Linked DNA regions of Cyanobium sp. PCC 7001. The protein of the gene in region 1 interacts with the protein of each later gene in a pairwise test. Links are inferred from orthologs where the notes say so. Each region holds a gene or a part of one and is shown in the gene's direction. Other genes may lie near its edges.

Region 1 (9,912 bases):
GATGCGGCCGAAGCCGTTGATGCCCACCTTCATGCCCAGCCCGCAGCTGCAGCCAGTGTCCCATCAAGAAGAGTTGATGGGTGTTAGGGCGGGGTTAAGGCGGTGGCGCTGTGAGAGCAGGGGCCGCCAGGGTATTGCCTCACCAGAGGGCAGTGCCTCACCAGGGCAGCACCTCGCCGTTGGCATGCCAGAAGGTGCCCGAGTTCTCCAGGGTGAGCCCGTCGATGCGCTGCAGCAGTCCCCGCACCGCCTGCTCCGGGCTGATGCCCTGCGGGGTGAAGCCGGTCATGCGGGTGCTCACCAGGCCGGGGTGCAGGATCGCCACGGCGATGCCGCGGGGCTTGAGATCGATCGCCAGCGACTTGCCGGCCATGCACAGCGCCACCTTCGACATCCGGTAGCCGTAGGAGCCGCCGGAGCTGTTGTCGGCGAGCGAACCCATGCGGCTGGTCATCAGCGCCAGCTTTGAGCCGGGATGCAGCAGGGGCAGCAGGGCGCGGCTGAGCTGCAGGGGCCCCAGGGCGTTCACGGCGAACTGGCGCCGGATGCTCTCCGCATCGAGGTCCTCCAGGCTGGTGCGCTCCAGGATGCCGGCGTTGTGGATCACCACATCGAGCGGCAGGCCGTCGAGACGCCGCACCAGAGCGGCGATGGCCTCGGGGGAGGTGATGTCCACCCCCGGTTCGATCCGCACCCCCAGGCTCTCCAGCTCCGGGGAGGGGGTGCGACACACGGCCACCACCGTGTCCCCCCGCCTCTGCAGCTGGCGGCAGTACTCGGTGCCGATGCCGCGGTTGGCGCCGGTGATCAGCGTTGTGGCCATGGCTGGGAATGTCGGGAGAGAAGGACGGCCCTCCGCACCTTCTCACCGGTCGGGGGCGGATGGATAGTCAAATCAGAAGCCCTTCATTCCAGGAGGTCAGCACCATGGCTCTCTTGAAACGTGAATCCCTCAGGGATGTGGAAGATCTCTTCGACCGCTACACCCTGTCGCTGCCGTGGCCCTTCGGCCGCAGCGGTTCAGCCCTGGCCGGCTCCGCCCTGCAGGACTGGCATCCCAGGGTGGACATCTCCGAATCCGACCATGGCTATGAGGTGCGGGCCGACATCCCCGGCGTCCGCAAGGACGACCTCAAGGTGACCCTGCAGGACGGGGTGCTCACCATCCAGGGCGAGCGCCATCAGGAGCAGAAGCACGAGAGTGAGCGCCTGCACCGGGTGGAGCGGAGCTACGGCAGCTTCAGCCGCAGCTTCCATCTCCCCGAGGATGCCGATGCCGCCGCGATGAGCGCCACCGCCTGCGATGGCCAGCTCACCGTGACGGTGCCGCGCAAAGGACCTGCCCCCGGCGCTGAGCCGGTGCAGATCCCTGTGCAGTAGCCGTCGTGATGCGGTCCGGCTTGGGCGGAGCTCAGTCCGTTGCGGGCTCCGCCTGGGCCGCCGCCGCGGCGTTGAGCAGCTGCTCGGCCAGGCCATCGGGATCGGCGATGGCGTCGATGCCGGGGCCCGCGTTGCCGAGCAGCTCCGGGTGAGCGCAGAGGTTGTCGAGCAGGTGGGCCAGAAAGCCGCTCTCGCCCTGCAGCAGCTCGCGGGCGACGCGACCCTGACGGCCGCCGATGCACCAGGCCAGGGCGCCATCGCGCTGGCGGATCAGCACCGCCGGCTTCTGGGGCATCTGGCGGTGGATCGTGCCGGGGTCATCACTGGCGAAGAAGCTCTCGGCTTCATCGGCGCTGCAGCGGATCAGCTGGGCGGCCTGGGCCAGCGGCCTGAACCGGCGCATCACCTCAGCCGTGGGCGGGGTGTTGTCAGGCAGACCCCACTGCTTGGGTTGCCAGTCCACCGCCAGGGCGATCGAAACGCCGGTGGGCAGAGCGCGGGTGAGCACCATCTGCAGCACCTGATTGCGGGTGGTGTCGGCCAGGGCATGGCTGGTCACCAGCAGCCAGAACGATCCGTTCACTTCCGGCAGCAGCCGTTCGGTGAGGCCAGCCGGGGTGGTTCCTGCGGCGTGGTTGCGGAACGCTTCAGCGAAATCCACCACGCCGCTGGCGGCGGTGCGGTTGCTGCTGTTGGTGGTCTCGGTGGTCATGGAAGGCATGGGGGTGCTGGGTGTCGGGATGGTCTCGATCGGGGAATCGCAGTCGGAACCGGCGATCGGGGCATGGCAGGCGTGCCAGTGCGGGATCGGGATTCAGCGCTGCTGCATCGCGAAGTCGTGGAATCGCTGGGCCAGGGTCTGGAACACGTCATCGCTCTTGCGCAGCAGCGATTCCCAGCTCTCCTGGGTGGCCTGCTGCAGCTGCTCCAGCTGGGCCTGGGCCTGATCGCGCGCCTGGGTGAGTTCGGCCAGACGGAGTTCGGTGGCCGTACGGACACTGTCAGCCGCTGAATCCAGGGCTTGCTGCACTTGATCGATCTGCTGCGACCAGGCTTCGATCTGGGCTTCCTTCTTGTTCAGGATCGCCTGGCGCAGCTGCTCATCGGCTTCGCGCAGCTTCATCGGCCGGTTGTCCTGCACAGCGCTGGCAGAGGACGGGGCGTTGGTGGGGGTGGTGGTGTTGCTCAGGGTGGTGGTGTTCATAACGTCGTTTTAGAGAATTTGATTAGGGTGATCAGCACGGATGCAGGCATTCGGGCCTTCGCTACAGGCCTCGATGCGGGCACGTGGTGGCCTCGGATTGGCTGAGATCCAAGCTCAGCGCTGCATACCAAGGGGATGGGCGCACATCTGCAGGGATCCGCCCGGCCCGGTTGAAGAATGGGCCAATTGAGGAAACACTGCAGCAAAAGAGCGCAATCAAAACGCGCTTCGCTGCGACATCCGTTGAAACAACAATACCATCTTGCCCTGTGATGTCAACCCTCGGCGCATCAATTCTTAGGCGCACCGTACTGCTTCATCGCTGTTATCCCGTGCCATCACTGCGGTTTCGGCGATTGATGTCCTGGGCATCATTCCTGCGCATTGCTGCGCTCTGATGCGGTGCTGTTGGCTGCGCTGCTGTTGACGGCCTGCTCCGCGCTCCGGTGGTTCCATCGCTGGTCTGGGAGCCGCATCACCAGGCCGTTGGGCTCACCGCGCAGCCGGATGACCTGCTCGGCATGCTCTGGTCCAGGGGCTCAGCGGCGTGCTCCGGCTTGACAGGACCGGGGCGTCCCTGTTCAGGCCTGCTGCTGAACCGAGAGAATGGTGGGCCATTGCCAACCGAACCAGCGCCCGGTGCCGCAGCAGATCACCCGCCGACCTCGCCATGTGTGAACTGCTGGGCCTCAACGCCAACACCCCCACCGACATGGGCTTCTCCTTCCGGGGGCTCAGCCGGCGGGGCGGCGGCACCAGCGAGCACGCCGACGGCTGGGGGCTGGCCAGCTTCACCCCGGATGGCCGCGGCCTCACCCTGCTGCGGGAGGAGGCTCCAGCCGCCTTCTCCGCCCTGGCGGAGCAGCTGGCCGAACGCTCGCCCCGGGCCCTGGTGAGCATCGCCCACATCCGCAAGGCCACCCGCGGTGTGGTGGCCCTGGAGAACTGCCACCCCTTTTCCCGCCGCTGGCGCGGCCAGACCTGGGCGTTTGCCCACAACGGCGATCTGGAGGGCACCATCCCTGTGGGCCCCCGGTACCGCCCCTTCGGCTCCACCGACAGCGAGGCCGCCTTCTGCTGGATCCTGGAGCAGCTGGATCAGGGGCCGCTCGATCCCCACGACCCCGAGGCCCTGCTGGAGCGGTTGCATGGCTGTGCCGCCGCACTGGCGGAGCGGGGCACCTTCAATGCCCTGATCAGCAATGGCCAGTGGCTTTTCGCCACCGCCACCAGTCGGATGCACTGGCTCACCCGCCGGGCCCCGTTCCGTCGGGCCACCCTCGCCGATGCCCCGTTGCAGGTGGATTTCGCCGCCCTCACCTCGGCCACGGATGTGGTGACGATCCTCAGCACCGAGCCCCTTACCTCCGATGAGCAGTGGCAGAGCGTTCTGCCTGGGGAGTCGCTGCTGTTCCGCGCCGGGGAGTTGGCGGGCCGGCGCCGGCACGCCGTGCGCCCCGCACCCGCCGTGCCGCCCCAGCCCCCGGCGCCCCTCAGCGCAGGAAGAACGCCGCCGCCACCAGCAGCCCCAGCAGCACCACCCCCGCCCGCAGCCGTTCGGGATTGATCCGGCTGGCCAGCCGGCCGCCGAGGGCTCCGCCGGCCGCCGATCCCGTCGCCATCACCACGGCCGCCGTGGCGTGCAGCTGACCCGAGCCCAGAAACAGCAGGGCGGCGGCCAGGTTCACGGCCAGGGCCAGGGCCTGCTTGAGACCGTTGAGCCGGGTGAGGCTGCCGGTGAGCATCACGGCCAGCACCGCCAGCAGGATCACGCTCAGCCCCGCGCCGAAATAGCCGCCGTAGATCGAGGCCAGGACCACCGGACCCACGGCCAGCCGCTCCAGCCGCCCCGGCCGGCTGGCGTGGGGATGGGCCAGCAGCCAGCGACGCAGCCGCTGCTGCAGGGCCAGCAGCACCGTGCCCAGCAGGATCAGCCAGGGCACCATGCTGCCGAACAGCGCGTCGCCGCCGAGCAGCAGCAGCATCCCGCCCAGCAGTCCGCCCAGGGCCGCCGCCGGCATCAGCAGCAGCAGGCGGGAGCGCTGGCCGAGCAGGTCGCTGCGCTGGGCCGCCGCGGCGCCGCCGTAGCCCGGCAGCAGGGCCACGGTGTTGGTCACGTTGGCCACCACCGGCGGCAGCCCCACGGCCGTGAGCACCGGAAAACTGATCAGGGAACCGCCGCCTGCGATCGCGTTCACCAGCCCGGCCAGCACCGCCGCCAGGGCGATCAGCACCAGCTCGAAGGCGCCGAGGCTGACGCTGGCGGTGGCGGTGGCGGCCAGGGCATCGGGCACGGTGGAAAGAGGCGCTGGCAGCGGAACGGTCGCCGCTCCAGAGCATGACGGCCAGCGCCTACCCCGACTGTGCCGGCGGGCACCCGGCTCTGGCGCCCTGCCCGATGAGGATGGCGGCCGCGTCCCACTGATCCGGATCCCCCGGCATGGCCCGTTCCGCGTCCACAGGCCTGGACTCCGCGCCGGGCCGCGCCGTCGCCGGGGTGAGCCTGGCGGAGGCGGCCCGTTTCTGGCTGCAGCTGGGGCTGGTGAGCTTCGGTGGGCCGGCGGGGCAGATCGCCCTGCTCCACCGCGAACTGGTGGAGCGGCGCCGCTGGCTGAGCGAGCGGCGCTACCTGCACGCCCTCAACTACTGCATGCTGCTGCCGGGGCCGGAGGCCACCCAGCTGGCCACCTACCTGGGCTGGCTGATGCACGGGGTGCCGGGCGGCCTGATCGCCGGGGGGCTGTTCCTGGCCCCGTCGGTGCTGGTGCTCACGGCCCTGGCCACGGCCTACGCCCTCTGGGGACAGCTGCCCCTGCTGGTGGCGGTGTTCGCGGCGCTCAAGCCCGCGGTGCTGGCGATCGTGCTGGTGGCGGCCTGGCGGCTGGGCCGGCGGATCCTGGCCACGCCGCTGTTGGTGGGGATTGCCGCGGCCGCCTTCCTGGCGCTGGCCGTCCTGCGGCTGCCCTATCCCGTGGTGGTGGGGGCGGCCGCACTCACCGGCCTGGTGGTGGGGCGATGGCGGCCTGTGCTCCTGCTGGGCCGGGGCGCCACAGCGGCGGCTCCCTCCGCGGCCGCCCCCGCCCCCGTGGCCGACCCCGGTCAACGGGGAACCGGAGGAGCCGCGAGAGCCGATCCATGGCGACCACACCCCCCACCCCCGCCCACGCCCGCTTCTCACGCCGGGGCCTGGCCGTGACGCTGCTGGCCTGGGGCCTGGCCCTGCTGGTGCCTTTGGCCCTGCTCACGGCGGCCACGGGCTGGGAGGGAACCCCGGCGCTGATGGCCCGTTTCTTCACGCGGGTGGCCCTGCTCAGCTTCGGCGGTGCCTACGCCGTGCTGCCCTACGTGGTGCAGGGGGCGGTGGAGCAGTTCGGCTGGCTCAGCCCGGCCCAGATGCTGGATGGCCTGGCCCTGGGGGAAACCACGCCCGGGCCGCTGATCATGGTGGTGGCCTTCGTGGGCTTCATGGGCGGCTGGAACGGCTCCCAGGGCAGTTGGCCCGCCGCGGTGGCCGCCACCCTGGTCACGGTGTGGTTCTCCTTCCTGCCGTCGTTCGGCTTCATCCTGGCCGGGGCACCGCTGGTGGAGGCCAGCCGCGGCGATCTGCGCCTGGGCCCGCCGCTCACGGCCATCACGGCGGCGGTGGTGGGGGTGATCGCCAGCCTGGCGGTGGTGTTCGCCGGGCCGGTGCTGTGGCCTGCGGGCCAGTTCGCGCTCCCCGCCGCCGTGGTGCTGGGGCTGGCCCTGGGGGCGCTGCTGGGGCTGCGCTGGGGCGTGCTGCAGCTGATCGGCGTGGCTGCCGCGGCGGGAGCGCTGGCGGCACGGGTGGGTCCGTGGCTGGCCGCTCTCCTCAGATGAGCCTGCCGGTCCAGTGCAGGCTCCCTCACTGGATTCGAAGCCACGACCCGCGGCTCGAGAGGTGCCCAGGTGATGCCCGCATCCACGCCCACTCCTGCAGTGATGGCCAGGCCCTGGGCTGGTCGGGGCCCTGCTCAGGGCGCCGCCGGAGACCGGCCCCGCAGCTGGCTGACCAGCAGCGCCAGCACGAAGACGGTGAACTGCACAATCACCACGCAGGGCCCCGACGGCAGGTTGGTGAGCCCCGATCCCAGCAGCCCCAGCAGGGCACAGCCCCCACCCATCGCCGCCGAGCTGGCCACGTAGACCGGGAAGCGGCGGCTCAGCAGCCGGCCGGCGCAGGCGGGGATCACCACAAAGGCGCTGATCAGCAGCACCCCCACCGCCTTGATCGACACCGCCACCACCACCGCCAGCAACACGATGAAGGCCAGGCGGTGCCAGCTGGGCCGGATGCCGAAGGCGCTGGCCAGGTCGTCGTTGAGGGTGAGCAGCACCTGAGCCCGCAGGCTCAGGGCCAGATAGACCAGAGCGCCCAGCAGCAGCGCGGTGATCACGGCCAGGTCGTGCCAGGCGATGCCGAGGATGTCGCCGAACAGCAGCTGCTGGATGCCGCCCTGGTAGGTCTCCACCAGGCTGAGCGCCACCACGGCCAGCGCCAGGGAGGTGGAATACACGATGTTGAGAAGAGCATCGGCGGGCAGGCGGCTGCGCTGCACCAGCTGGTTCACCAGCAGCGCCAGGGTCACCACGAACGGGATCAGCACCAGGGTGGGGTTGATCCCCAGCAGGATGCCGATGGTGATGCCGAGCAGGGCCGAGTGGCCGAGGGCATCGCTGAAGAACGAGAGCTGGCGCAGCACCGCGAAGCTGCCCAACAGTCCGCCGAGGCTGCCGGTGAGCAGGCCGCCCAGCAGGGCCCGCTGCATGAACGGCTGGGCCAGCACGGTGGAGAGCGCTGCAGGGTCAGCCACGCATGCCACCGCTGCCGGCGCTGTGGTGGTGGTGGTGGTAGGGCACCACGTTCGGCCCGTAGAGCTCGGCCAGACGGGCGGGGCTGAGGGCGTGGTCCGGGGCTCCGCAGCAGCGCAGGCGGCGGTTGAGGCACAGCACCTGATCACAGCTGCGCCGCACCATCTCCAGATCGTGGGAGATCTGCAGCACCGTCCAGCCCTCCTGGCGGCGAAGCTCCAGCAACAGCTGCTGAAACCGCTCGCTGGAGGGGGCGTCCAGACCGGCCTGGGCCTCGTCCAGCACCAGCAGCTGCCGGGGCCGCACCACGCAGAAGGCCAGCAGCACCCGCTTGAGCTGGCCGCCGGAGAGTTCGCTCAGCAGCCGCCCTCCCAGATCGGCGCAATCGGTGCGCTCCAACGCGCGCCGCACCGCCCCCTGGCGGCCGCGGCCACCGATCCAGGAGAGGCGCGGGCCCGGCGGATCGAACCCGAAGCCCACGAATTCCGCCACCGTGAGGGGAAAACGCCCCTGCAGGGCCAGAGTCTGGGGGAGGTAGGCGATCTGGGCGCGCACCGAGCGGGGCAGCTGCCCTGCCGGGCCCAGGGTGTGGCCGAGGATCCGCACCGTGCCGGCCTGCCGGGGCAACAGACCGAGCACGGCCGCCACCAGGGTGCTCTTCCCCGCGCCATTGGGGCCCACCAGGGCGGTGTCCGTTTCCGGAGCCAGCTGGAAGCTCACGCCATCCACGGCCAGCAGCCCACCGCGTTGCACGGTGAGGTCCTGCACCTCCAGAACGGCCGGGCCCCTGATGCCGCTCATCCGCCGAAGGCCTGACGCAGGTTGGCGGCATTGCTGCGCATCACCTGCAGATAGGTGGAAGGATCGCCGGAGGCCTGCTCGGAGCCGGTTTCGAGGGGGTCGAACACCACGATCGCCACGCCAAGGTCCCCAGCCAGCGTATTGAACGACCGGTTGCCTTCCTGGGGTTCGCTCAGCAAGGCCTTCAGTTCACTGCGCTTCACGATCTCGCTCACCCGGATCAGATCGGCGGGGGAGGGGTTGATTTCGGGCACGTCCACCACGAACTCGGCATCGAGGCCGAAGCGCTCGGCGAAGTAGGGAGCGAAGTCGTGGAACGCCACGAAGGACTGGCCGCGGAAGGGCCCGAGCTGCTCTGCGATCTCGCCGTTGAGCTGCCGCAGCTGGGCGGTGTAGGCGGCGGCGTTGCGGCGGTAGCCCTCGGCGCAGCCGGGATCGGCTTCCACCAGGCCATCGCGGATGGTCTCCACCTGTTGCACCGCCCGCAGCGGATCGAGCCAGATGTGGGGATTCACGGGCCCGTGGGCATGGCCGTGATCATGGCCGTCGCCGTGGCCGTGGTCTTCGGGGGTGTCGATGGTGGCGACGCCCTGGCTCGAATCCACCACCACCAGCGATGCGTTCTCGGCCGACGCCACCAGCTTGTCGAGGAAGCCCTCCAGCCCCAGGCCGTTCTTCACCAGCACCTGAGCCTCCCGCAGGGTGGCCACATCCCCTGGCTTGGCCTGGAAGTCGTGGGGGCCGCTGCCGGGGGGGATGAGAGCCGTCACCGTGGCGCAGTCGCCCGCCACCGCCCGGGTGAACAGGGTGATCGGCAGGAAGGTGGTCACCACCTTGAGGTCGCCGGCTTGGGTGTCGGCGCCTGGCCCGGGGAGCGGCCGCGGCGCACCGCAGGCCACCAGCGATGCCGCAACGGTGAGCAGGGCGGCACGGCTCAGCAGCGGCCGGAGCCAGGAGCCAGGATCAGCGACCACAGATAAAACGAGAACCGTTCTCACTCTATTGCGCCTGCCGATGGCGTCCACCCGTTGCCGGCAGGCGCCGCCAGCTCAGGGCGTTGAAACCCTGGCCATCTCCCTCCAGGGGCAGCAGGCGCACCTTGGCGGGAATGCCGCTGAACTGGCCAGGGGGTTCCGCGGTCGAGGGCATCTGCCGCGCCGCCATCAAGGCCTGATCGCCGCCCCGCTGCCAGGCGGAAATCCCCCCGACAGAACGCCCCCTGTTGGATTCGAACCAACGACCGGCTGCTTAGAAGGCTGAGCGTCCTAGCTGAGAGTCGTTGACACCACTGGCTCCAGACCTTGCCCGTCGGCCTCACGCGTGAAGGATGCGTGAGTTATCGGGGCTAAGCTGGGTCCATTGGGTCATTCGGGGGCCATTAGCTGGTGCAGTGCGGCGCGCCCTACGGCCTCCGTTTCGACTACGCGGCATGGCTGGCCGCGGGTGCTGAGGGCACCGATCGGCTCCCGTGGTCGGGGCCCTGCTGCGCTGAGCCGGACTGGCTCACTGGCCCGCAGCTGACGGCCGATGGCCTGGCGGCGCTGCTGAGCGTCTCCACCAGGTCGGTCCAGGTCATGGCCCGCAAGACGCTCAAGCACTTCGATGCCGAGCTGTGGGCAGAGCTGACGAGGCTCTCCACCCGCCCCCAGCAGCAGCAGGAAGCGGAGCTGCGCGAGGAGTTGGCCGGCATGCTTACA
Region 2 (9,791 bases), 270 kb from region 1 along the record:
CTTTTCATTGCAACTCAGATCGGCGGATTCAGCCGATTGAGCAATACAAAACGGCGGTTATCCGCACTGCTTAGGCGTGTTGTCCAGCCGTGTTGTCCAGCTCGTGTCCTGCGGACTCCGTCAGGGTGGCCCATTGGATCAGGGCGTCCGCCCCGTCGCGGTAGTAACCGCGACGACGGCCCAGGATCCGGAATCCCAGCTGGCTGTAGAGGCCCAGGGCAGCCGCATTGGTGGCCGCCACCTCGAGGGTGGCGGCCCCGGCCCCCCGTCGCCGGGCTTCGCGCAGCAGGTCCTCCAGCACGCGGCGTCCCAGTCCCTGACGGCGCTGAGAGGGCCGCACCGCCACCAGGGTGATGTGCAGTTCATCCAGCACGAGCGAGCCGCAGGCCATGGCCACCAGCTGCGGGCCGCGCCAGAGGGCCCGCTTCAGCCGCAGGCCGTCGCCGAGTTCCTGCCGCCACTGTGCCGGGGTCCAGAGCCTATCAAGGCTGGCCTGATCCAGCTCCAGGCAGGCCTCGAGGTGATCGGGGCCCAGGGAACCCGGCTGCAGAGCCGGCTGAAGAGGTTTCACCCCAACGTCCTCCCCGCCCGCTTCCGCATGGCCTGTGGGCACGCTCCCACCCAGACCGCTGCCTGGCGCATCACTTCCGTACATTCTGAGGGCAGGAGCGAGCACGGCGGAAGCCCATGGTGATGTCCAGCGAATCCGCCGCCGCGGTGGAGGCCCCCCCGGTTCAGGCAGCCGGACCCGAGCCCTTCGAGCCCGGTCGGGATCCCGCCAGCCCCAACCGCAACCTCACCCCCATCACCACGGAGGTGGATGTCAAGGGCCGCCTGCAGGTGGGTGGCTGTGTGCTCAGCGACCTGGCCCGCACCTTCGGCACACCGTTGTATGTGCTGGATGAGGCCACCCTGCGGGCCAGCTGCCGGGCCTACAGCCGGGCCCTCAGCCAGGCCTACCCGGGCCCCTCGCTGGCGCTCTATGCCTCCAAGGCGAACAGCTCCGTGGCGATCACGGCCCTGGTGGCCCAGGAGGGGCTGGGCCTCGATGCCGTGTCGGCGGGAGAGCTGCTCACGGCCCTGGCGGGCGGCATGCCCCCCGAGCGGATCGTGCTCCACGGCAACAACAAGAGCCTCGAGGAGCTGGCCCTGGCCGCCGACCGCGGCGTCACCGTGGTGGCTGACAACTGGCGTGACATCGAGTTGCTCACCGAGCTGGCCCCGCAGCTGAGGCAGCCGGTGCGGCTGATGCTGCGGTTCACTCCCGGCATCGAGTGCCACACCCACGAGTACATCCGCACGGGCCACCTCGACAGCAAGTTCGGCTTCGACCCCGACCAGCTCGAGACCGTGCTTCAGCACCTGGCGGCCTGCGGCTGGGCGCGCCTCACGGGTCTGCATGCCCACATCGGTTCCCAGATCTTCGAGCTCCAGCCCCATCGCGATCTGGCCGGCGTGATGGCCGACGGCCTGCAGCTCGCCCGCAGCCTCGGCCACCCCGTGACGGATCTCAACGTGGGCGGTGGCCTCGGCATCCGCTACGTGGTCAGCGACGATCCGCCGACCATCGAAGACTGGGTGCGCACCGTGGCCGGGGCGGTGGCCCAGGCCTGCCGCGACCGCAACCTCGAGCTGCCCCGGCTGCTGTGCGAGCCGGGCCGCTCGCTGGTGGCCACGGCGGGACTCACCCTCTACACCGTGGGCAGCCGCAAGACCATTCCCGGCCTGCGCACCTATCTGGCGGTGGATGGGGGCATGAGCGACAACCCCCGACCGATCACCTACCAGTCGCCGTACACAGCGGTGCTGGCCGACCGCCCCGGCGCCGAGGCCAGCGAAACGGTCACCGTGGCCGGCAAGCACTGCGAGTCGGGCGACGTGCTGCTCAAGGACATCGCCCTGCCTCCCGCCACCAGCGGCGACCTGCTGGCGGTGTTCGCCACCGGCGCCTACAACGCCTCGATGGCCTCCAACTACAACCGCATTCCACGGCCGGCGGCGGTGCTGGTGCATGACGGCATGGCCGACCTGGTGCAGCGGCGGGAGCAGCCGGAAGACCTACTGCGCTACGACGTGCTGCCCGCCCGCCTCACGCCGGTAATCTGAGCCGAGGATTGGGTTCAGGCGTGACCGGGCCGTGGCTTGGAGGTTGGCTTCGGCTCGTTGATCTGCGCCTGCTCCTCGACCTGGTCTGCGCCACGGCCCTGGGCGTGGTGGTGCTCGGGCGCGTCACCGAGGCCCGCACGCTCTGGTTGCTGCGGGGCTACCTGCTGCTGGTGGCGATGGCGTGGCTGGTGCAGCGCTACGCCAACCTGCCCCTCACCACCAAACTGGTGGATGCCCTGGTGCTGGCCTGCAGCCTGGCCCTGGCCATCCTCTGGCAGGGGGAACTGCGCCGCCTGATGGAACTGCTCGGCACGGGCCGGCTGGGGGTGCTGTTCGGCAGCCGCCGGCGTGACCAGCTGGCCTCCGGATCGGTGGCGGTGCTCAGTGAGGCGGCGGGACGCCTCTCGCAGGCCCGCCGCGGCGCCCTGATCGTGGTGGATCTCGGCAGCGATCTGCGCCCCGAGGACTTCCTCAACCCGGGCCTGCCGATCGACGGTCAGCTCTCGGTGGATCTGCTGCTCAGTCTGTTCGCGGCGGATACGCCGCTCCATGACGGCGCCGTGCTGGTGAAGGGCAACCGGATCCTGGCGGCCGGAGTGATCCTGCCCCTCTCGCGCCAGGGGCTGAACCGCTACGGCACCCGCCATCTCGCCGCCATGGGCCTCACCGAGCGCTTCGACCGCTGCCTGGCGATCGTGGTGTCCGAGGAAACGGGCACCCTGGCCCTGGCGAGCCAGGGCCGGCTGGAGCGGCCGATCACCAGCAGCCGCCTTCACGATCTGCTCACCCAGTCGCTGGCCCTGGCGGGCGGGCGTAGCGTGGCCAAGGACACGCCGGATACCCGCGGATGAGTCGCGCCCTGGCGACCAGCACCCCCAGGCAGCAGCATCCGTTACCAGCGGGGCTGGACCCTGCCCGTCTGCCCTCCCATGTGGCCGTGATCATGGATGGCAACGGCCGCTGGGCCCGGCGCCGCGGTCTGCCCCGGGTGATGGGGCACCGGGAAGGCGTGGAGGCCCTCAAGCGCACCCTGCGCCTCTGCAGCGACTGGGGAGTGGGAGCCCTCACGGCCTACGCCTTCTCCACCGAGAACTGGAACCGGCCCGGCGAGGAGGTGAACTTCCTGATGGCCCTGTTCGAGCGGGTGCTCGAGCGTGAGATCGAGGGTCTGGAGCGCGAGCAGGTGCGCATCAGCTTCCTCGGGGATCTCGAACCCCTCCCCCACAGGCTGCAGCATCTGATCGCCGATGCCACCGTCCGCACGGCCGGGAACGGCGGCATCCGTTTCAACGTCTGCACCAACTACGGCGGCAGGGCGGAGCTGGTGCGGGCGGCGCGGCGCCTGGCCGAGCGCGCCGCCCGGGGTGAGCTCGATCCAGCCAGCATCGACGAAGGCTGTTTCGCCGCCGAGCTGCACACCGCCGGCCAGCTCGACCCCGATCTGCTGATCCGCACCAGCGGCGAGCAGCGGATCAGCAACTTCCTGCTGTGGCAGCTGGCCTATGCCGAACTGCACATCACCGAGGTGCTCTGGCCGGACTTCAACGCCGAAGCCCTGCTCTCGGCCCTGCTGGATTATCAGAACCGTCAGCGTCGTTTCGGCGGTGTCGACCCGGCCTGCTGAAGGGCCCGGCCCTCCCCTACCCCCCTTGCCTTCCGCTTTGACCACCCGCCCTGCCACGCGGCACGACTGGACCCGCGCCGAGATCCAGACCCTGCTGGAGCTGCCGCTGATGGACCTGCTCTGGCAGGCCCAGCAGGTGCACCGCGCCGCCAATCCCGGCTACCGGGTGCAGCTGGCCTCCCTGCTGAGCGTGAAGACCGGAGGCTGCGAGGAGGACTGCGCCTACTGCCCCCAGTCGATGCACCACAGCAGCGACATGAGCGGCCGGCCGGAGCTGGAGGTGGAACCGGTGCTGGCGCGGGCCCGGGCGGCCCGCGATGCCGGCGCCCACCGCTTCTGCATGGGCTGGGCCTGGCGTGAGATCCGCGATGGGGCCCCGTTCGAGGCGATGCTGCAGATGGTGCGGGGCGTGCGCGAGCTGGGGATGGAGGCCTGCGTCACTGCCGGGATGCTCACCGATGCCCAGGCGGCCCGGCTGGCGGAGGCGGGCCTCACCGCCTACAACCACAATCTCGACACCAGCCCCGAGCACTACGCGCGCATCATCACCACCCGCACCTACCAGGAGCGGCTCGAAACCCTGGCCCGGGTGCGCCGTGCCGGGGTGACCCTCTGCTGTGGCGGCATCATCGGCATGGGCGAGGGGGTGGCTGACCGGGCCGGCCTGCTCCAGGTGCTCGCCACGCTCGATCCCCATCCTGAGAGCGTGCCGATCAACGCTCTGGTGGCGGTGGAGGGCACCCCTCTGGAAGACCAGCCTGCGGTGGATCCGCTGGAGCTGGTGCGCATGGTGGCCACCGCCCGCATCCTCATGCCCCACAGCCGGGTGCGGCTCAGCGCCGGGCGCGAGCAGATGAGCCGGGAGGCCCAGGTGCTCTGCCTGCTGGCCGGGGCTAACTCGATCTTCTACGGCGACACCCTGCTCACCACCGCCAACCCGGCGGCGGCGGCCGACCGGGAGCTGCTGGCCGCAGCGGGCGTGCAGGTGGCGGCGTGAGCCTGCGGGTGGCGGCGTTCTACCGCTTCGCCCCGTTTGCGGCGGCGGAGCTGCCGTCCCTGCGGCGGCGCCTGCTGGCCTGCGGTGAGGAGGCCGGGGTGAAGGGCTCGGTGCTGCTGGCTCCCGAAGGGGTGAACGGCACCGTGAGTGGTCCTGAGGCCGGGGTGGAGGCCCTGCTGCAGGAGCTGCGCGCCGATCCCAGGCTGGCGGCGCTGCGGGAGAAGCGGGCCGCGGCACCGGTGCAACCGTTCCACCGCTTCAAGGTGCGGCTCAAGCGCGAGATCGTCACGATGGGGGACCCGGCCCTGCAGCCGTACCTCGCCACCGCGGTGGGTGCCCATGTGGATCCGCAGGAGTGGGATGCCCTGATCACCGATCCCCGCACCCTGGTGATCGACACCCGCAATGCCTACGAGGTGGCGCTGGGCCGCTTCGAGGGGGCGATCGACCCCGGAACCACCAGCTTCCGGGAGTTCCCCGCCTGGGTGGAGCGGGAGCTGAAGCCCCTGGTGGACCAGCAGCGCCCCGAGGCGATCGCCCTCTACTGCACCGGCGGCATCCGCTGCGAAAAGGCCACGGCCCACCTGCTGCAGCAGGGCTTCGAGGCGGTGCATCACCTGCATGGCGGCATCCTGCGCTACCTGGAGGAGCGGCCGCAGGCCGGCAGTCGCTGGCAGGGCGAGTGCTTCGTGTTCGACCAGCGGGTGGCGGTGAACCACCGGCTCGAGCCGGGTGAGGCCCGCCTCTGCCATGCCTGCCGCCGTCCCCTCACCCCCGCTGACCGCCAGCTGCCCAGCTATGTGGAGGGGGTGAGCTGCCGCCACTGCGAGGGGCAGCGGGGACCCCTCGACCGAGCCCGCTTCGCCGAGCGCCAGAAGCAGATGGCCCTGGCCCGCAGGCGTGGTGAGGCGCACCTCGGCCGGGCCTTCCCGCAGCGATGACCGTGCCCCTGCCGTGACGGCCCAGCTCCAGCTCTACAGCTTTCGCCGCTGTCCCTACGCCATCCGCGCCCGGTTGGCCCTGGCGGCGGCGGGGCTGCGGCCGGGCCGCGGTCTGGAGCTGCGGGAGGTGAGCCTGGGGAGCAAGCCTCCGGAGCTGCTGGAGGCGTCGCCGAAGGGCACGGTGCCGGTGCTGGTGGAGCCCTCGGGGGCAGTGCTCGAGGAGAGCCTGGCGATCATGCGCTGGGCCCTGGCCCGCCGCGATCCCCATGGCTGGCTTGCGTCCGGTGGCGATGCTGCGGCCGCCGAGCAGGAGGCGCTGATCGCCGAGAACGACGGACCCTTCAAGCACCATCTCGATCGCACCAAGTACGCCAGCCGTTTCGGCGCGGAAGGGGACGCGCGGCGAACGGAGCATCGCCAGGAGGCCCTGAGGATCCTCAGCGGCTGGAACCGGCGTCTGCAGGGCGGTGGCTGGCTGCTGGGCCCGCGTCCCAGCCTGGCCGACTGGGCCCTGCTGCCCTTCGTGCGCCAGTTCCGCCTGGCCGACCCGGAAGGGTTTGATGCCCGATCCGATCTGGCGGTGCTGCAGGCCTGGCTGGCCCGATTCCTGCAGGGCCCCGAGCTGGCGGCGGTGATGGCTTCGCCCTGGGCCGAACGCCGGCCCTGGCGCTCGCCCCGTTGGCTCTATCACCTGGCCCTGGAACCGGAGTGGCGCCAGGCGCACCAGGCCGGGATGTATGCCCGTTCCACCCGCGGCCTGGCGCTGGAGGAGGTGGGCTTCATCCACGCCAGCTACGCCCACCAGGTGGAGGCCACGGCGGAGCGCTTCTTCCGGGATGCAGGCCCGCTGGTGCTGCTCACCCTGGATCCCCGGCGGCTGGAGGAGGCAGGCGTGCCCGTGCGGGCCGAGCCCGCCCCCGGCGGTTCGGAGCTCTTCCCCCACCTCTATGGTCCGCTGCCGCTGGAGGCGGTGCTGCGGGCCGATCCCTGGCGCCGCGAACCCCTCCAGCCATGAGCCCTGCCGCCCCCAGCCTCGAGCAGATCGAGCAGGAGGCGGGCCGGCGGCAGCTGCTGCTGCGCCTGCAGGTGGGGCGTCCTGGCGGCGTGGCCTGGAGCCTGCGGGCGGGGGTGGCCCGCCGCGAGGACTCCAGGCTGATCCTGCTGGGGGAGCTGAAGGGCTGGGCCCTGCCCGTGGCGGATGGGCTGCGGCTGGACACGATGCGGGTGCAGGGCGAACGCACCGCGGCGGTGGGGGCACTGATCTGGGCGGCCACCTTTGCCTGGGCGCTGGAGAGAACGCCCTGCCGGCAGGCCCGGCTGCTGGCGATCCGCGATGGCGACCGCCAGCATCGCCGGCTGGTGCGCTACTTCCGTCAGCTGGGGTTCCGGCCGCTGCGGGAGCTCGGAGCCGGCCCGGCCGATCTGCCCGCCAGGCTGGTGTGGGGCGGTGCCGGCCTGCTGATGCAGGGCAGCTGCGCCGAGGGGCTGGCCCGCAGCGGCCGACGCCTGGGGCTCCGGTGTGGCGTGACACAGTGAACGTCCCTGCGCGCCTGGCCGGTGACGAACAACAGCGATGCCCTGAAGGCGGGCCTGATCAGGGTTCTGGTGGTGCTGGGCTCCCTGGCGGGCCTGGCCGTGGTGGTGTGGTCCACCGTGGTGATGCTCGATCTCAAGCACCTCAACACCTCGGGGTTCACCCTGCCCTGATCAGGATCTGCGGCGCTACGACCTGGATCGCTGCGGCCGCCCGGTCCTGGGTTGGATGCGACCTGCTGGTGGGGAGCCCTGACGACAGCGATGGCAATGGTGGCAAGAGGCGATAGCGGTGGTATTGAGTGGGTGTGACCAAGTGGATGTGATCCCGTGGATGTGATCGAGGCGATCGACGCGCGGCGCTCGGTGAAGCAGTTCGATCCGAGCCACCGGTTCAGCGCCGAGGAGGAGCGCCGGTTGCTGGAGGCCACGATCCAGGCCCCCACCAGCTTCAACATCCAGCACTGGCGCTTCGTGATCCTGCGCGATCCGGAGCTGCGGGCCAGGATCCGCCGGGATCACGGCAACGACCAGGCCCAGATCACCGACGCCTCGCTGCTGGTGCTGTTCACGGCGGATGTGAAGGCCTTTGCCAAGAACCCCGAGCGCTACTGGGCCAACGCCCCCAGGGAGGTGGCCGAACTGCTGGTGGGGTGGATGGGTCCGTTCCACGAAGGCCGTGAGTGGCTGCAGCGCGATGAGGCCCAGCGCTCGATCGGCCTGGCCATGCAGACCCTGATGCTGGCGGCCACCGGCATGGGTTACCAGAGCTGCCCGATGATCGGCTTCGACATCGAGAAGGTGGCCGAGCTGATCCAGCTGCCTCCCGATCATGTGATGGGCCCGATGGTGGCGATCGGCAGGGGAACCAAGGAGCCCTGGCCCAAGCCCGGCCAGCTGCCGCTGGAGGAGCTGGTCGTGGAGAACGGTTTTTCCGCGTCCGCCACGACGACGTAGGGCCCAGCGCCTCCCCCCATGTCAGGCCTGTTTGACCTCAGCGGCCGCGTCGCCGTGCTGCTCAACAATGCTGCTGGAAGAGCGCCTTTTGGGGCGAATCATCGACACGTCCTCTCTATTCGCGTTCACATCGGTTGCCGGACGACGTGTGCCCTCAGCCACGAAGAGTGCCCTGCTTGGGCTGGCGCGCGCCAATGCCATCAAACTCGGGCCGTTCGGCATCACAGTGAACTGCCTGGCCCCCGGACCGATTGCCACGGCGTTGTCGGCCGTGAACTTCAGCGAGCAGGCCCTGGACCGCTTCGCCGAGCGAACCGCTCTGGGTCGCTGGGGTGAATGAACCCCGCGAACTGGTGCTGCCCGCCCTGCTTCTCGTCAGTGAGGCCGGCAGCTCCATCACCGGCACGGCTCTTGTCGTGGACGGCGGCGCGATCGTGAAAACGTTCTAGATGGTTGGTGGTATGAAGTCGGCAGTCGACAAGAAGTTGTCAACAAGGATTGAGGCGTTGGGCGATGGTGATCCCGTCGTGGTCATGTCATGAGCATGACCATTTCCTCCTGCGATCGCTGCGATGCCGATGCGGTGGAGCAGCTATTCGTCAGAACGTTTTCCGATTCAGAAGGCGAGGCTGAGGGACGGGCTGTGGGTGCCCTGGCCGGAGAACTCCTGAGGAGCACGCCACACTCCGACCTCTATGGCTTCGTTGCCCGAGACCAGGACGAACTGGTCGGCAGCATCATCCTGTCGCGCATCAGGTTCGAGAGCGCCATCACGGCGTTCCTGCTGGCTCCGGTGGCGATCCGCACCGATTATCAGCGCCGGGGCCTCGGTCAGAGCCTGATCCGGCACGGTCTGGCGGTGTTGAAGCGCGACGGCATCGAGCTTGTGCTCACCTACGGCGATCCCCGCTTCTACGGGAAGGTCGGATTCGCTCCGGTTGACGCGAGCAGGGTGCCAGCTCCTTTCCCCCTGTCCCAGCCGGAAGGTTGGATGGTTCAGTCTCTGTCGGGCGATCCGATCCCGCCGATCCCAGGGTGTTCAAGCTGTGTTCCTGCTCTCTGCAGAGCGGAGGTCTGGTGAGCAGGGCAGCGGCTCCCGGGGCCAATACCCGATGGCCCGCAATCCAGCAGGCGGCAGGCCGGCCCTGCCCACGGCCGGATCGGGCAGGTCTGCATAGCTTGAGGCCAGTGGATCCCCCGCGGACGGATGGCCCTGCACCTCACGCATCCCAACCGCGCTGACGCGGTGCTTCACAGCGAGGAGTCCACCCGCCCCCTGCCCCGCGACCGCTTCCCCCAGCACGGCCAGGAGCCCGCGGCCACCGCGGAGATCATCAGCGACGAGCTGCTGCTCGATGGCAACAGCAAGCAGAACCTCGCCACCTTCTGCCAGACCACCGAGGGCGCCCAGGTGCATGCCCTGATGGATCTGGCCATGGACAAGAACCTGATCGACAAGGACGAGTACCCGCAGACGGCGGAGCTGGAACGCCGCTGTGTGGCCCTGCTGGCTGACCTCTGGCATGCCCCGGCCGGCGCCATCGGCTGCTCCACCATCGGCAGCAGCGAGGCCGCCATGCTGGGTGGGATGGCCGCGAAGTGGCGCTGGCGCGCCCGCCAGCAGGCCGCCGGC

What was found.
Region 2: the proteins of CPCC7001_RS06695 (region 1) and bioB interact in binary tests that used the Escherichia coli proteins (3 or more experiments, as listed by UniProt). The link is inferred for Cyanobium sp. PCC 7001 from one-to-one orthologs.

What each region holds. Positions count from the first base shown.
Region 1 is NZ_DS990556.1:1,354,731-1,364,642, reverse strand. What follows is about bases 2,217-5,202. They hold CPCC7001_RS06695 (class II glutamine amidotransferase), read left to right. Parts: upstream 2,217-3,254; coding sequence 3,255-4,151; downstream 4,152-5,202. Other genes in these bases: CPCC7001_RS15510 (chromate transporter), read left to right, coding at 5,025-5,202; CPCC7001_RS06690 (sulfite exporter TauE/SafE family protein), read right to left, coding at 4,078-4,878; CPCC7001_RS06700 (hypothetical protein), read right to left, coding at 2,217-2,584. In the rest of the region: CPCC7001_RS06720 (ArsJ-associated glyceraldehyde-3-phosphate dehydrogenase), read right to left, coding at 1-33; CPCC7001_RS06715 (SDR family oxidoreductase), read right to left, coding at 158-823; CPCC7001_RS06710 (Hsp20/alpha crystallin family protein), read left to right, coding at 928-1,380; CPCC7001_RS06705 (hypothetical protein), read right to left, coding at 1,412-2,092; more of CPCC7001_RS06700, read right to left, coding at 2,195-2,216; more of CPCC7001_RS15510, read left to right, coding at 5,203-5,780; CPCC7001_RS15505 (chromate transporter), read left to right, coding at 5,720-6,442; CPCC7001_RS06680 (metal ABC transporter permease), read right to left, coding at 6,577-7,416; CPCC7001_RS06675 (metal ABC transporter ATP-binding protein), read right to left, coding at 7,409-8,215; CPCC7001_RS06670 (metal ABC transporter solute-binding protein, Zn/Mn family), read right to left, coding at 8,212-9,189; CPCC7001_RS15120 (hypothetical protein), read right to left, coding at 9,215-9,364; CPCC7001_RS06665 (hypothetical protein), read left to right, coding at 9,601-9,912.
Region 2 is NZ_DS990556.1:1,085,147-1,094,937, reverse strand. Bases 2,919-5,783 are described here. They hold bioB (biotin synthase BioB), read left to right. Parts: upstream 2,919-3,839; coding sequence 3,840-4,727; downstream 4,728-5,783. Other genes in these bases: CPCC7001_RS05300 (DUF952 domain-containing protein), read left to right, coding at 5,682-5,783; CPCC7001_RS05305 (rhodanese-related sulfurtransferase), read left to right, coding at 4,724-5,668; CPCC7001_RS05315 (isoprenyl transferase), read left to right, coding at 2,954-3,730; CPCC7001_RS05320 (diadenylate cyclase), read left to right, coding at 2,919-2,957. In the rest of the region: rimI (ribosomal protein S18-alanine N-acetyltransferase), read right to left, coding at 71-571; lysA (diaminopimelate decarboxylase), read left to right, coding at 688-2,106; more of CPCC7001_RS05320, read left to right, coding at 2,127-2,918; more of CPCC7001_RS05300, read left to right, coding at 5,784-6,683; CPCC7001_RS05295 (hypothetical protein), read left to right, coding at 6,680-7,204; CPCC7001_RS15490 (hypothetical protein), read left to right, coding at 7,226-7,375; CPCC7001_RS05290 (nitroreductase family protein), read left to right, coding at 7,532-8,158; CPCC7001_RS13995 (SDR family oxidoreductase), read left to right, coding at 8,226-8,498; CPCC7001_RS05280 (GNAT family N-acetyltransferase), read left to right, coding at 8,703-9,239; CPCC7001_RS05275 (glutamate decarboxylase), read left to right, coding at 9,366-9,791. UniProt on the Escherichia coli protein: Catalyzes the conversion of dethiobiotin (DTB) to biotin by the insertion of a sulfur atom into dethiobiotin via a radical-based mechanism.